Regions from separate parts of the Streptomyces sp. NPDC014870 genome, predicted to be linked through region 1. Evidence: riboswitches for the same ligand, from Rfam matches in the RefSeq annotation. Region 1 holds a riboswitch; the other holds the start of a gene.
The links. Region 1 has a riboswitch for cyclic di-AMP ahead of ACF09C_RS03895 (C40 family peptidase). Riboswitches for the same ligand answer to the same signal wherever they lie in the genome.
Positions count from the first base shown of each region.

Region 2: another riboswitch for cyclic di-AMP. It lies ahead of ACF09C_RS08600 (M23 family metallopeptidase); the one in region 1 lies ahead of ACF09C_RS03895 (C40 family peptidase).

Region 1 covers NZ_JBIBWQ010000001.1:927,905-933,303, reverse strand. Annotated here, with positions in the region: gene ACF09C_RS03915 (adenosylmethionine--8-amino-7-oxononanoate transaminase) at 1-164, opposite strand, end outside; gene bioB (biotin synthase BioB) at 157-1,467, opposite strand; gene ACF09C_RS03905 (8-amino-7-oxononanoate synthase) at 1,612-2,781, shown strand; gene ACF09C_RS03900 (ATP-binding protein) at 2,939-3,379, shown strand; gene ACF09C_RS03895 (C40 family peptidase) at 3,558-4,034, opposite strand; cyclic di-AMP (ydaO/yuaA leader) riboswitch at 4,038-4,236, opposite strand; gene ACF09C_RS03890 (hypothetical protein) at 4,552-4,857, opposite strand; gene ACF09C_RS03885 (ATP-dependent Clp protease proteolytic subunit) at 4,864-5,399, opposite strand, start outside.
Region 2 covers NZ_JBIBWQ010000003.1:21,368-26,766, forward strand. Annotated here, with positions in the region: gene ACF09C_RS08590 (PrsW family intramembrane metalloprotease) at 1-264, shown strand, start outside; gene ACF09C_RS08595 (aldo/keto reductase) at 281-1,252, opposite strand; gene ACF09C_RS08600 (M23 family metallopeptidase) at 1,396-2,484, opposite strand; cyclic di-AMP (ydaO/yuaA leader) riboswitch at 2,496-2,643, opposite strand; gene ACF09C_RS08605 (PP2C family protein-serine/threonine phosphatase) at 2,891-4,060, opposite strand; tRNA gene ACF09C_RS08610 (tRNA-Met) at 4,373-4,446, opposite strand; gene ACF09C_RS08615 (rhodanese-like domain-containing protein) at 4,510-4,989, opposite strand; gene sigJ (RNA polymerase sigma factor SigJ) at 5,281-5,399, shown strand, end outside.

The DNA of each region.
Region 1 (5,399 bases):
GACATGCCGTCGATCAACTCGGCCTGTCCGTAAGCCGGTTCGGCGAGACGGAGGCGCACCCCGGACGCGGACGCGACGACCAGCGGATCCACGCGTCCCGGCATGGGGCCGTACGGATGCCAGACGTGCGCCCGGTCAAGGGCGACGAGCTCGTCGTTACGCATTCGGCGCGAGGTCCGTTCCGGCGCCGCGACGGCGCACGGCCACCAGGTCGGTCCGGGCGTTGGACGCGTCGGCGGCGACCTGCGTCGGCACCTCGGCGTCGGACTGAGCGACCGGCTCCGGGGCGGCCGCCGCCGCGTGGCCGCCGCACGGCCCGCAGCCGCCGCCGCCCGCGTGCGAGCCGCAGCCGCCCGCGCCGGCCTCCGCGCCCGCCTCGGCGTGCGAGCCGCAACCCGCCGACGCCGCCGAGCCACAGCCACCGGCCGCACCGGCCGCGGCGCCCGCCGCCGCGAGCGCGTCCGCACGGTGCGCGGGCAGCGTGGTCGTGCCCGCGCCCTCCACCTCGAAGCCCGCGTCCGCGATCATGTCCAGGTCCGCCTTGCCGGCCTGGCCCTCGCTCGTCAGATAGTCGCCGAGGAAGATCGAGTTCGCGATGTTCAGCGCGAGCGGCTGCATCGAGCGCAGGTGCACCTCGCGCCCGCCCGCGATCCGGACCTCGACGTCCGGGCAGACGAACCGGACCATCGCCAGGATCCGCAGGCAGCGCTGCGGGGTGAGGTTCCACTCCTTCGCCAGCGGAGTGCCCTCGAAGGGGATCAGGAAGTTGACCGGCACCGAGTCCGAGTCCAGCTCGCGGAGCGCGTAGACGACGTCGACCAGGTCCTCGTCGCTCTCGCCCATGCCCGCGATCAGCCCCGAGCAGGCCGAAAGACCGGCGGCGTGCGCCTTCTGCACGGTGTCCACCCGGTCCGCGTAGGTGTGGGTGGTCGTGATCTCCCCGTACGTCCCCTCGGACGTGTTCAGGTTGTGGTTGTAGGCGTCGGCGCCCGCCTCGCGCAGCCGCTCGGCCTGACCGTCCGAGAGCAGCCCCAGGCAGGCACAGACCTCGACGCCCTCGTTCTGCTCCTTGATGGCTTCGATCGTCTTCCCGACCCGCTCCACGTCCCGGTCCGTCGGCCCGCGGCCGCTCGCCACCAGGCAGACCCGCTTGGCCCCGCCCGCGACACCGGCGGCCGCCGCCTGGGAGGCCTCGTCCGGCTTCAGCCAGCTGTACTTCAGGATCCCGGCCGTCGAGCCGAGCCGCTGCGAACAGTACGAGCAGTCCTCGGGGCACAGCCCCGACTTCAGATTGACGAGGTAGTTCAGCTTCACGCGACGCCCGAACCACTGGCGGCGCACCTTGCCCGCCGCGGCCACCACATCGAGCAGTTCGTCGTCGGAGGTCGCCAGCACGGCGAGCGCTTCTTCACGGCTCGGCAGCTCGCGCCGCAGCCCCTTGTCCACCAGCGTGTTCAGCAGGTCCATAAGGGCTGATCCTTGCTTACGGCACACCCCGCGGCCAAGGAGGATCTGAACAAACGCGCCAGTTTGACGTGTGTGGATGACCACACCCTGTCCCTGGCCCCGGACGGTTAGGGTCTGTGCGCTGCCTACAAAAGGATCTGGCCCATGCACCGGGACGAGGACACCCGCCGGACCCCGTTCGACTGGACCGACGCGGAGGCGCGCCGCCGTGCGGAGGCGGGACTCGTCCGCACGCTGCGGCCCCGGTCCGCCGAGGCGGAGCCGCTCGATCTGGCGAGCAACGACTACCTCGGACTGACCCGCCGGCCGGAGGTGACCGAGGCCGCCGCCGAGGCCGCCCGGCGCTGGGGCGCGGGGTCCACCGGCTCGCGGCTGGTCACCGGTACCACACGGCTGCACGCCCGGCTCGAAAGCGAACTCGCCGCGTTCTGCGGCTTCGAGGCGGCCCTCGTCTTCTCCTCCGGCTACACCGCCAACCTCGCCGCGCTCACCGCGCTGAGCGGGCGTGACGCGCTGATCGTCTCCGACGCGGGCAACCACGCCTCGATCGTGGACGGCTGCCGGCTCTCGCGCGCCGAGACGGCCGTGGTCCCGCACGCCGAGCCCGAGGCGGTACGCAAGACCCTCCAGGCCCACCCGGACCGCCGGGCGCTCGTGGTCTCCGACTCCGTGTTCTCGGTCGACGGCGACCGGGCCCCGCTGCCCGAGCTGGCCGAGGTCTGCCGGGCGCACGGCGCCGGGCTCGTCGTGGACGACGCCCACGGCCTCGGCGTGCTCGGCGACGGCGGCCGGGGCGCCCTGCACGCGGCCGGCCTCGCGGGCGACCCCGACGTGGTCGCCACCCTCACCCTCTCCAAGTCCCTGGGCAGCCAGGGCGGAGCGGTGCTCGGGCCGGCCCGGGTGATCGAGCACCTGGTCAACGCGGCCCGGACGTTCATCTTCGACACCGGGCTCGCCCCGGCCGCCGTCGGCGCCGCCCTGAGCAGCCTGCGGGTGATCCGGGACGAACCCGGTCTCGCCGAGCGGGCAAGGACCGTCGCCGCCACGCTGCACCGGCTGCTCACCGAGGCCGGTCTGACCGCCGTGCGCCCGGACGCTGCCGTGGTCTCCGTCCGCGCGCCCTCGCCGGAAGCGGCGCTGCGGTGGGCCGCCGACTGCCGCGAGCAGGGGCTCGCCGTCGGCTGCTTCCGGCCGCCGTCCGTCCCGGACGGCATCTCGCGGCTGCGGCTCACGGCCCGCGCGGATCTGACGGACGCCCAGATCGAGCAGGCCGTCACCACGATCCTGCGGACCGCACCGGCGGCCTCCCACTGACGGGACCCAAATACGGTCTCTCGTCGCAGAGTTCACCGCTTCGAGCGACAAATATGCACATATCTTGGTGGATCGCCGGGCGGGGCGGGGCGATCGGTGGCAGTCTGGCGCGCAGTGCAAACCGGGCCGGGCCCGGTGGGAAAGGGACAGCGTCGCCATGGCAGACCACCAGGAAGCAACCGTCACCCTGCCGAGCGATCCCGCCTCGGTGTCCGCCGCCCGGAGATATGTCGCCGACGTCCTGAGCGGATGGGGGCTCGCGGGCGCCGGCGACACCGCCGACACGGTCCGGCTGATCGTCTCGGAGCTGGCAACCAACGCCGTCCAGCACACCTTCGGCCAGTCGCCCACCTTCACGGTCGACGTCCGCCTGGAGCGCGAGGAGCAGCTCCACATCGGCGTCACCGACAGCCACCCCCGCTGGCCGAAGCGGCTCCCGGCGGCGGTGCAGCAGGACAACGGACGCGGGATGGTCATCATCCGCATCCTGACGGCGGAGGCGGGGGGCAGGCTCTCCGTCACCCCGACCGACGAGGGCGGCAAGACGGTCTGGATCAAGCTCCCCTGGACCGTCTCGCCGGCGACGTCCCCGATCTGAGGAGCGACGGGTGCGGCGGCGCCACCGCACCCGTCGTCGCGTCAGGCCGGTCCGGTCGTCACCGGACCCGGCCGTATCGCGTCAGGCTGGTCCGGTCGTCACCGGACCCTGCCGTATCGCGTCAGGCTGGTCCGGTCGTCACCGGACCCTGCCGTATCGCGTCAGGCTGGTCCGGTCGTCACCGGACCCGGCCGTAATACACCTTGGACGTCCAGATCTTGTCGAGCTTCACCCAGGAACCCTTCTTGGGCGAGTGCCAGATCTTTCCGCTACCCGCGTAGATCCCCACGTGGTAGACCCTTCCACCCGAGTGGAAGAAGACCAGGTCCCCCTTCTGCCTGCTGGACGCGGAGATGTGCCGGGTCTTGTTGTACTGCTGCTGCGCGGTACGGGGCAGCGACTTGCCCGCCTTCTTGTACGAGTAGAGCGTGAGCCCCGAGCAGTCGAACCGGGTCGGTCCCGACGCTCCGTACTTGTAGGGCGATCCCTTCTTGGAGGCCGCGATGTTCAGCGCCTTGCCGGCGTACGACGTCGCGGCCTGGGCCTCCGGTGCGGCACCTGGTGCCAGCATCGTGCCGCCGAGGGCGGCGAGGGTGAGAGCCGAGACGGCTCCGGCCCGGGACAGCAGGGACGGGACATGAATCTGCGCAGTCATGCGCAACCCTTCGTCAGCCGCCTGTGAAGGATGACCTGTCGGGTTCGGGCTGGCGAAGTCGCCCGGCCGCGGTCGCGGCTTCACCCCGAGGAACGGCCCGTTCGTGCCGGCCGTCCCGTACTGCTCGGGTCCTCCACTCCTGCCGATCCACTCCTGTCGACCAGACATCCGGGACAGCGGCAGGACTCGGCGTCCGCCCGGACCGCCCCGCCGCGGTGGCGGGGGCTTGTCGTCGTGAGGGATCTTGACCCACAACCTGGGCGAAATCCGAGCCGAAACGGCGTTATGTGAGGCTCCTCACGACTGATCCATTCGGGTGGACAGGCATGTTTCGTGATCGTCGGAGGTTTGGCGGACGAGTCCCGGACCAGGGGTGGAAGGCCCGAATTCCGCCAGATGCGTACACCTGTTGCGCAACTCACCCCGCGCATATGTCGATTCGTCGACTACGCCGAACGGGGGAGCGATTCTGCGGCCGCGCTGCTCCGACCGGCCCTCGACACGACACGGGGGAATGTCAACTCGCGGGTGTCCCCGGAACGGTGACGCGCCCGGACCGGCGCTCCCCGTCCAACACCCGCAGGGCACGCGCCAATGTCTCCGCGTGCACCTCGCTCTCGCCGCGCGTATGCATCGCCGTCAGTGCGTCCCGCAGGGCGTTGGCCCGCCCCACCAGCGCCTGAGCCGCCCGCAGCGCTCCATAGGTATGCGACGCCCTGGATGGATTGATACGGCCCAGCAGATCGACGACTTCGAGATAGGCGTCGATGAACTCGCCCTCGGCGCGCGTCAGGGCGGGCAGCGGCGGCAGTTCGGGAACCATCCCGGCTCACCTCCCGGCGGCGCCGCCGGACGCCCCGCGGTTCTGGACGACATGGTCCACCAGGCCGTACGCGGTCGCGGCGGTGGCGTCGAGGACCGTGGTCCGGTCGATGTCGGCGTCGATCCGCTCCCGGCTCCGGCCGGTGTGCGTGACCAGCATCCCGGCCAGCATGGCGCGCTGCCGGAGCAATTCCCGTGCCTGGATGTCGAGATCGCTCGGCTGCCCCTGCAACGGCTCGTCCATCGAGGGCTGCTGGAGCACGACCCGAGCTCCGGGCAGCGCGAGCCGCTTGCCGGGCGCGCCGGCCGCGAGCAGCACGGCCGCGGTCGAGACGGCCTGCCCGAGGCAGGTGGTCTCCACCTCGCAGGTGACGACCTGCATCGTGTCGTAGATCGCGGACATGGCGCTCATCGAGCCGCCGGGGGAGTTGATGTAGAGCGCGATGTCCCGGTCCGGATCGGCGTACTCCAGGTGCAGGAGCTGTGCGATGACGTCGTTGGCCGAGGTCCCGTCGATGGGGGTGCCCAGGAAGACGATGCGGT
Region 2 (5,399 bases), on a different contig from region 1:
CGCCGCACGTACGGCCCGCCGGCCGCCATCGCCGTCGGGGAGTACGAGGCGTTCGCGACCACCCTCGCCTTCCTGCGCCACCGCGCCCAGCGCGGCGCGCAGGACCCCGACTTCACGGCGCGCGAGCAGGAGCTCCTCCACCACCTGTGGCAGCGCAAGCCGGTCGCGTCACCCGCGCTCACGTACGCGGCGCGGGCGACGGGCCGGGCCTGGGCGCCGCCGCAGTACCTCGACTACGGCGGCTACAACCCGTACCAGAGCTAGTGACCGACCCAGCGGATCAGGAAGCGTCCGGCTCGGAGGCGTCCGGCTCGGAGGCGTCCGTCAGGAGGGTCAGCTCCGCCGGGGTCAGACGCAGATCGGCCACCGCGACGAGGGCCGGGAGCTGTTCGACCGTACGGGCCGAGGCGATCGGGGCGGCGACGGTCGGCCGGGAGGCGAGCCAGGCCAGGGCGACGGTGGCGACCTCCGCGTCGTGCGCCGCGGCGACGGTGTCGAGGGCGGCGAGGATCCGCCGGCCCCGCTCGGTCTCCGCGTGCGCGGAGGCGCCTTCGGCGCGGACGCTGTCGACGGTCTTCCCGGCGCGGTACTTGCCGGTGAGGAAGCCGGACGCGAGGGCGAAGTACGGGACGGCCGCGAGCCCGGCCCGCTCGGTGGTGGCCAGCAGCTCACCCTCGTAGGTGTCGCGCGACAGCAGGTTGTAGTGCGGCTGCAGGGCGACGTACCGGGCGAGGCCTTCGGCCTCGGCGAAGTCGAGGGACGCCTGGAGCCGATCGGGCGCGATGTTGGAGGCGGCGACCGCGCGCACCTTGCCGTCCCGCACCAGCTGGTCGAGCGCGGTGACGATCTCCTCGACGGGGACGGTCGGGTCGTCGAAGTGCGAGTAGTACAGGTCGATGTGGTCGGTCCCGAGCCGCCGCAGCGACTCCTCCACCGCGCCCTTGATCGTGGTCGCGGCGAGGCCCTTGTAGCGGGGGTGCGCGCCGACCTTGGTCGCGATGACCACCTCGGAGCGATTGCCGCGGGAGGCCAGCCACTTGCCGATGACCGTCTCGGACTCTCCGCCCTGATTGCCCTCGGCCCAGGCCGAGTACATGTCGGCGGTGTCCACGAAGTTGCCGCCCGCGGCGGTGTAGGCGTCGAGGACCGCGAAGGACTGCTCCTCGTCGGCGGACCAGCCGAAGACGTTGCCGCCCAGTGCGAGGGGGAAGACGTTGAGGTCTGAGGTGCCCAGCGGGCGAAGTGAGGTCATGGGACGGTACAACGACCGTCCCGGGACCGGGTATTCCGGCAGCCCTGACGTCGGGGGGGTGCCGCCAGGACTGCCGGAGTCGGGGGCTCAGGGGGCCCAGGGGGTCCCCAGGGCCTATCCGGCCCTGATCCGCCGGACAGGCCCTAGACCGAGAGACCCTTGCTGCCCAGCCAGGCCGCCGGGTCGATGCCCGCGCCGCCCGCGGTGTGGACCTCGAGGTGCAGGTGCGGTCCGGTCACGTTGCCGGTCGCGCCCACGCGCCCGATCGTGTCGCCGGTGCCCACGGTCTGGCCGACGCTCGCCGTCATCGAGGACAGGTGCGCGTACCAGACCTCCGTGCCGTCCTCGAGCTCCAGGACGATCCGGTAGCCGTACGAGCCGGACCAGCCGGCCGACTTGATGGTGCCACCGTGCACCGCCTTGACCGGAGTGCCGGTGGGCGCCGCGAAGTCGAGACCCGTGTGCTGGCCGGAGGACCACATGGAGCCGGACTGGCCGTAGGTGGAGGTGATCGTGTACGAGGACGTGGGCAGCGAGTAGCTCGCGGCGAGCTTCGCCAGGCGCTCCGCCTCGGCCTTCGCCGCCGCCTCCTCCTCGGCCTTCTTCTTGGCCGCGGCCGCTTCCTTCTCGGCCTGGTCCGCCTTGGCGGCGGCCTCGACGGCGGCCTTCTCGGCGGCCGCCTTCTCCGCCGCGGCCTTCTCGGCGGCGTCGGCGGAGGCCTGCTGCTGCTCGGCCTGCTGGAGGATGCGGGCGCGCAGCGCCTCGCCGGCGTCGGCGGCCGAGGCGGTCTGGGCGCCGCCGGCCTTCTCGACACCGTCGGCCGGCAGGGCCAGGGTGGCCGTGAGGGGCTGCGGGTTGGTCGTACCGGAGTCCGAACCGCCGTCGCCGTCGGAGATGAGCTCGCCGACACCGGGCAGCTCGGAGGCGTCCGGCAGGTTGAGGTCGGGCAGCGATATCGAGACCGGGGGCTTCTCCTTGGCGGTCGCCATGCCGCCCGCGCCGACGGCCGCGATGACACCGACACCGAGGACGGTGGAGGACCGGGCGAAGCCGGAGCGCTGCTTCACGACGCGGTGGCGGCCACCCGAACGGGACTGCTGACGCAGGGAGTCCTCGGTGGGGTTCCACTCCCCCCACGTCGCCGCGTCGTCGTCCGTCCCGGCGGCGCCGCGGGCGCCGAACGCGTGGAACCCGTCAGAAAGACCTTCGGGGGCAGGGGTGTTGGACGCCACGGAGGCGTGCTCCTTTCCTTCCTTCTCGCCTACCGGGTTAGCTGACGGGTTCGGAGCAGGAAGGTCTCCTACGGGCGGTTCCGCACAGGTGCGAAGGTGCCCGATTCACCCCAAGTGGTGGTTCCCCGGTTCCCTTTCAGGATTCGGCGCACGCGCGCGGTGCCGTCTCTTGCGACGACTGGGACGACCGCGCTGCGTTATCGAACGTTAATAGACACGGGGGGCCGATTCCAAGCTGTTCCCGTTGATCATTCCCGAGATTGAGCTGGTACAGCCCGATTTGAGCCCGCTTCAGTACGAACTCTTACCGCGCCACAACACATGACGGTTCGTCAATTGTTATCGGAGCGGAACCCCTCCACTACGCAAGGTCACGGCGGCCGTCAGGGCGGGGTGACGGCAGGGGTCACGGCACCACGGGCATCGTCCGGCGCCGTTCCGGCTGGCCCGCTCCCGGCCGGCTCACGGCGAGCAGCGCCATGTCGTCGGTGGAGCCCCCGCCCGTGTACCGACGCACGTCGTCGACCAGCGCGTCGAGCAGTTCCTCGGGGCCCGGGAAGATCCTCCCGGCGAGCCGCTCGGCCGGTTCGTAGAACGCCCCCGAGGCGTCGCGCGCCTCGGAGAGCCCGTCCGTGTAGAGGAGCAGCGTGGCGCCCGGCGGGTACGCGGCCTCGTCGGCCCGGTCCGGCCAGGCGGCCAGCTCTCCCATGCCGAGCGGCAGCGCGGGCTCGGTCGGCTCCAGATGCGCGAGGGCCCCGTCCGCGTGGAGGAGCAACGGCTCGGGGTGCCCCCGGTTGACGACACGTACCCGCCCTTCCCCGCGCGGGATCTCGGCGAGGACGGCGGTGGTGAACCCCTCGAAGGCGTCGAGCCCGTCGCGGCGGGTGCCCTCGCGGGCGAGCGCCCGCTCCAGGCGTTGGGCGACCCCCTCGAGCGAGGACTCCTGCTCGGCCGCCTCCCGGAAGGCGCCGATCACGACGGCGACCGCCTCCACCGCGTCGAGCCCCTTGCCGCGCACGTCCCCCACCACCAGCCGGACCCCGAACGGCGTGTCCTGGACGGCGAAGAGGTCGCCGCCGATGAACGCGTCCGCCTGCGCGGCCTCGTAGCGGGCCGCGACCTGGAGCCCGCCGATCCGCTCGGCGGGCGTCGGCAGCACGGCCTTCTGCGCGGTCTCGGCGATCACCCGCGCCGAGGCGAGCCGCTCGCCACTGCGCCGCACGACCCGGTTGATCAGCAGGGCGAGCGCGGAGACGGTGACGACGGTCAGCGTCTCGGTGAGGGCGGGGATGTCGTTGACGGTGTCGTTGTAGACGTGCAGCCCGATGCTGGCGAGGACGGCGGCGATGCCGGTGAGCAGCGTCGTGAGCATGGAGAAGAACGGCGCGGCGATGAGCGGCGCGGCGGCGAACATCGGGGAGGCCGTGTACGAGGCGGGGGTGGACAGGTCGAAGACGATCCCGCCGACGATCACCAGCGGCGGCAGGGCCCGGATGAAGCGGCGCGCCCGCTCCGCCCGCCGTCGCCGGACCCGGGGGGAGAGCCCGTTGGCCGACCCGTTCCCCCGCCCGTTCACCGACGGTCCGTTCCCCCGCCCGTTCACCGACGGTCCGTTCACCGACGGTCGCGCCGGTCCCTTCCCCCGCACGTGCCCCCGGTCAGGCCCTTGTTCCTGCCCCTGCCCCTGGCCCTGCCCCTGCCCCACCTGTGGTCTCCTGCCCGGTCCGTACACGGCACGGCGACGGACGGTACCGCGCCCTCCCCAGGGTGGCGGGAGCCGCGCCGCTCGGCGACCCCCGCTCGGCCATGTGGGGGACACGGGTTTCCACGTCGGGAACGACGAAGGCCCGGATCCATTGACTGGATCCGGGCCTTCGTTGCTACTGAGTAGCGGGGACAGGATTTGAACCTGCGACCTCTGGGTTATGAGCCCAGCGAGCTACCGAGCTGCTCCACCCCGCGTCGGTGAATACGACCTTACGGCATGGTGCGCCGATCCCCTAATCCGTTTTCCCGGCCGAGCTCTCAGCAGCCGCAGTCCTCGGCGTCGACCGGGGCGGTGAGCGGGTCCGCGTCCTTCTTCGCGGGGCCCTCCCACGTCTCGTAAGCGAAGCCCTCCCGGACCCAGTACTCGAAGCCGCCGAGCATCTCCTTCACCTGGAATCCCAGCTGGGCGAGGGCGAGCGCGGCGCGGGTGGCGCCGTTGCAGCCGGGGCCCCAGCAGTACGTGACCACAGGGACGGACTTGTCGAGCAGCTGCTCGGCCTGCTCGGCGATCAGCGCGGTCGGCAGGTGGATGGCGCCGGGGACGTGGCCCTGGTCCCAGGACGCGGTGGAGCGCGAGTCGAGGACCACGAAACCGAGGTCGCCGCCGGCGGCGACGGCGCTCGCGACATCGGAGACGTCGGCGTGGAAGGCGAGGCTGGCGGAGAAGTACGCGGCCGCGGCCTCGGGAGCGGCGGGCGGGATACGAAGTACGGCGTTGACCTGCGCGGTTGTCGTCATGCATGAAAATCTACGGTTGACGATCACGGCGCTGAAGTGGCAGATCCCGGCGGTGGGACCGCTCCGCCGGGAAAATCCGGGTGTTCGGCGGGGGACGGCAGGGGATCTCACGCTGCGGACGTCTCGGGGCCGCGGACGTGTCACGTCACGGGGTCGCCGTCCGTCATGGTCATAAGGCCACGTGGCGATTCCGGCGAGCCACGCGCCGGCGATACCAGTCACGAACGACGAGCCACGAGTTACGAGTTACGAGTTACGACCACGAGCTACGACGAGGGAGATGACGCACCGATGGACGACGACAAGGACCTCCTGGCCGCGCGCTTCGATGCCGACCGCACCCATCTCAAGGCGGTCGCCTACCGGATGCTCGGCTCGCTGAGCGAGGCCGAGGACGCCGTCCAGGAGGC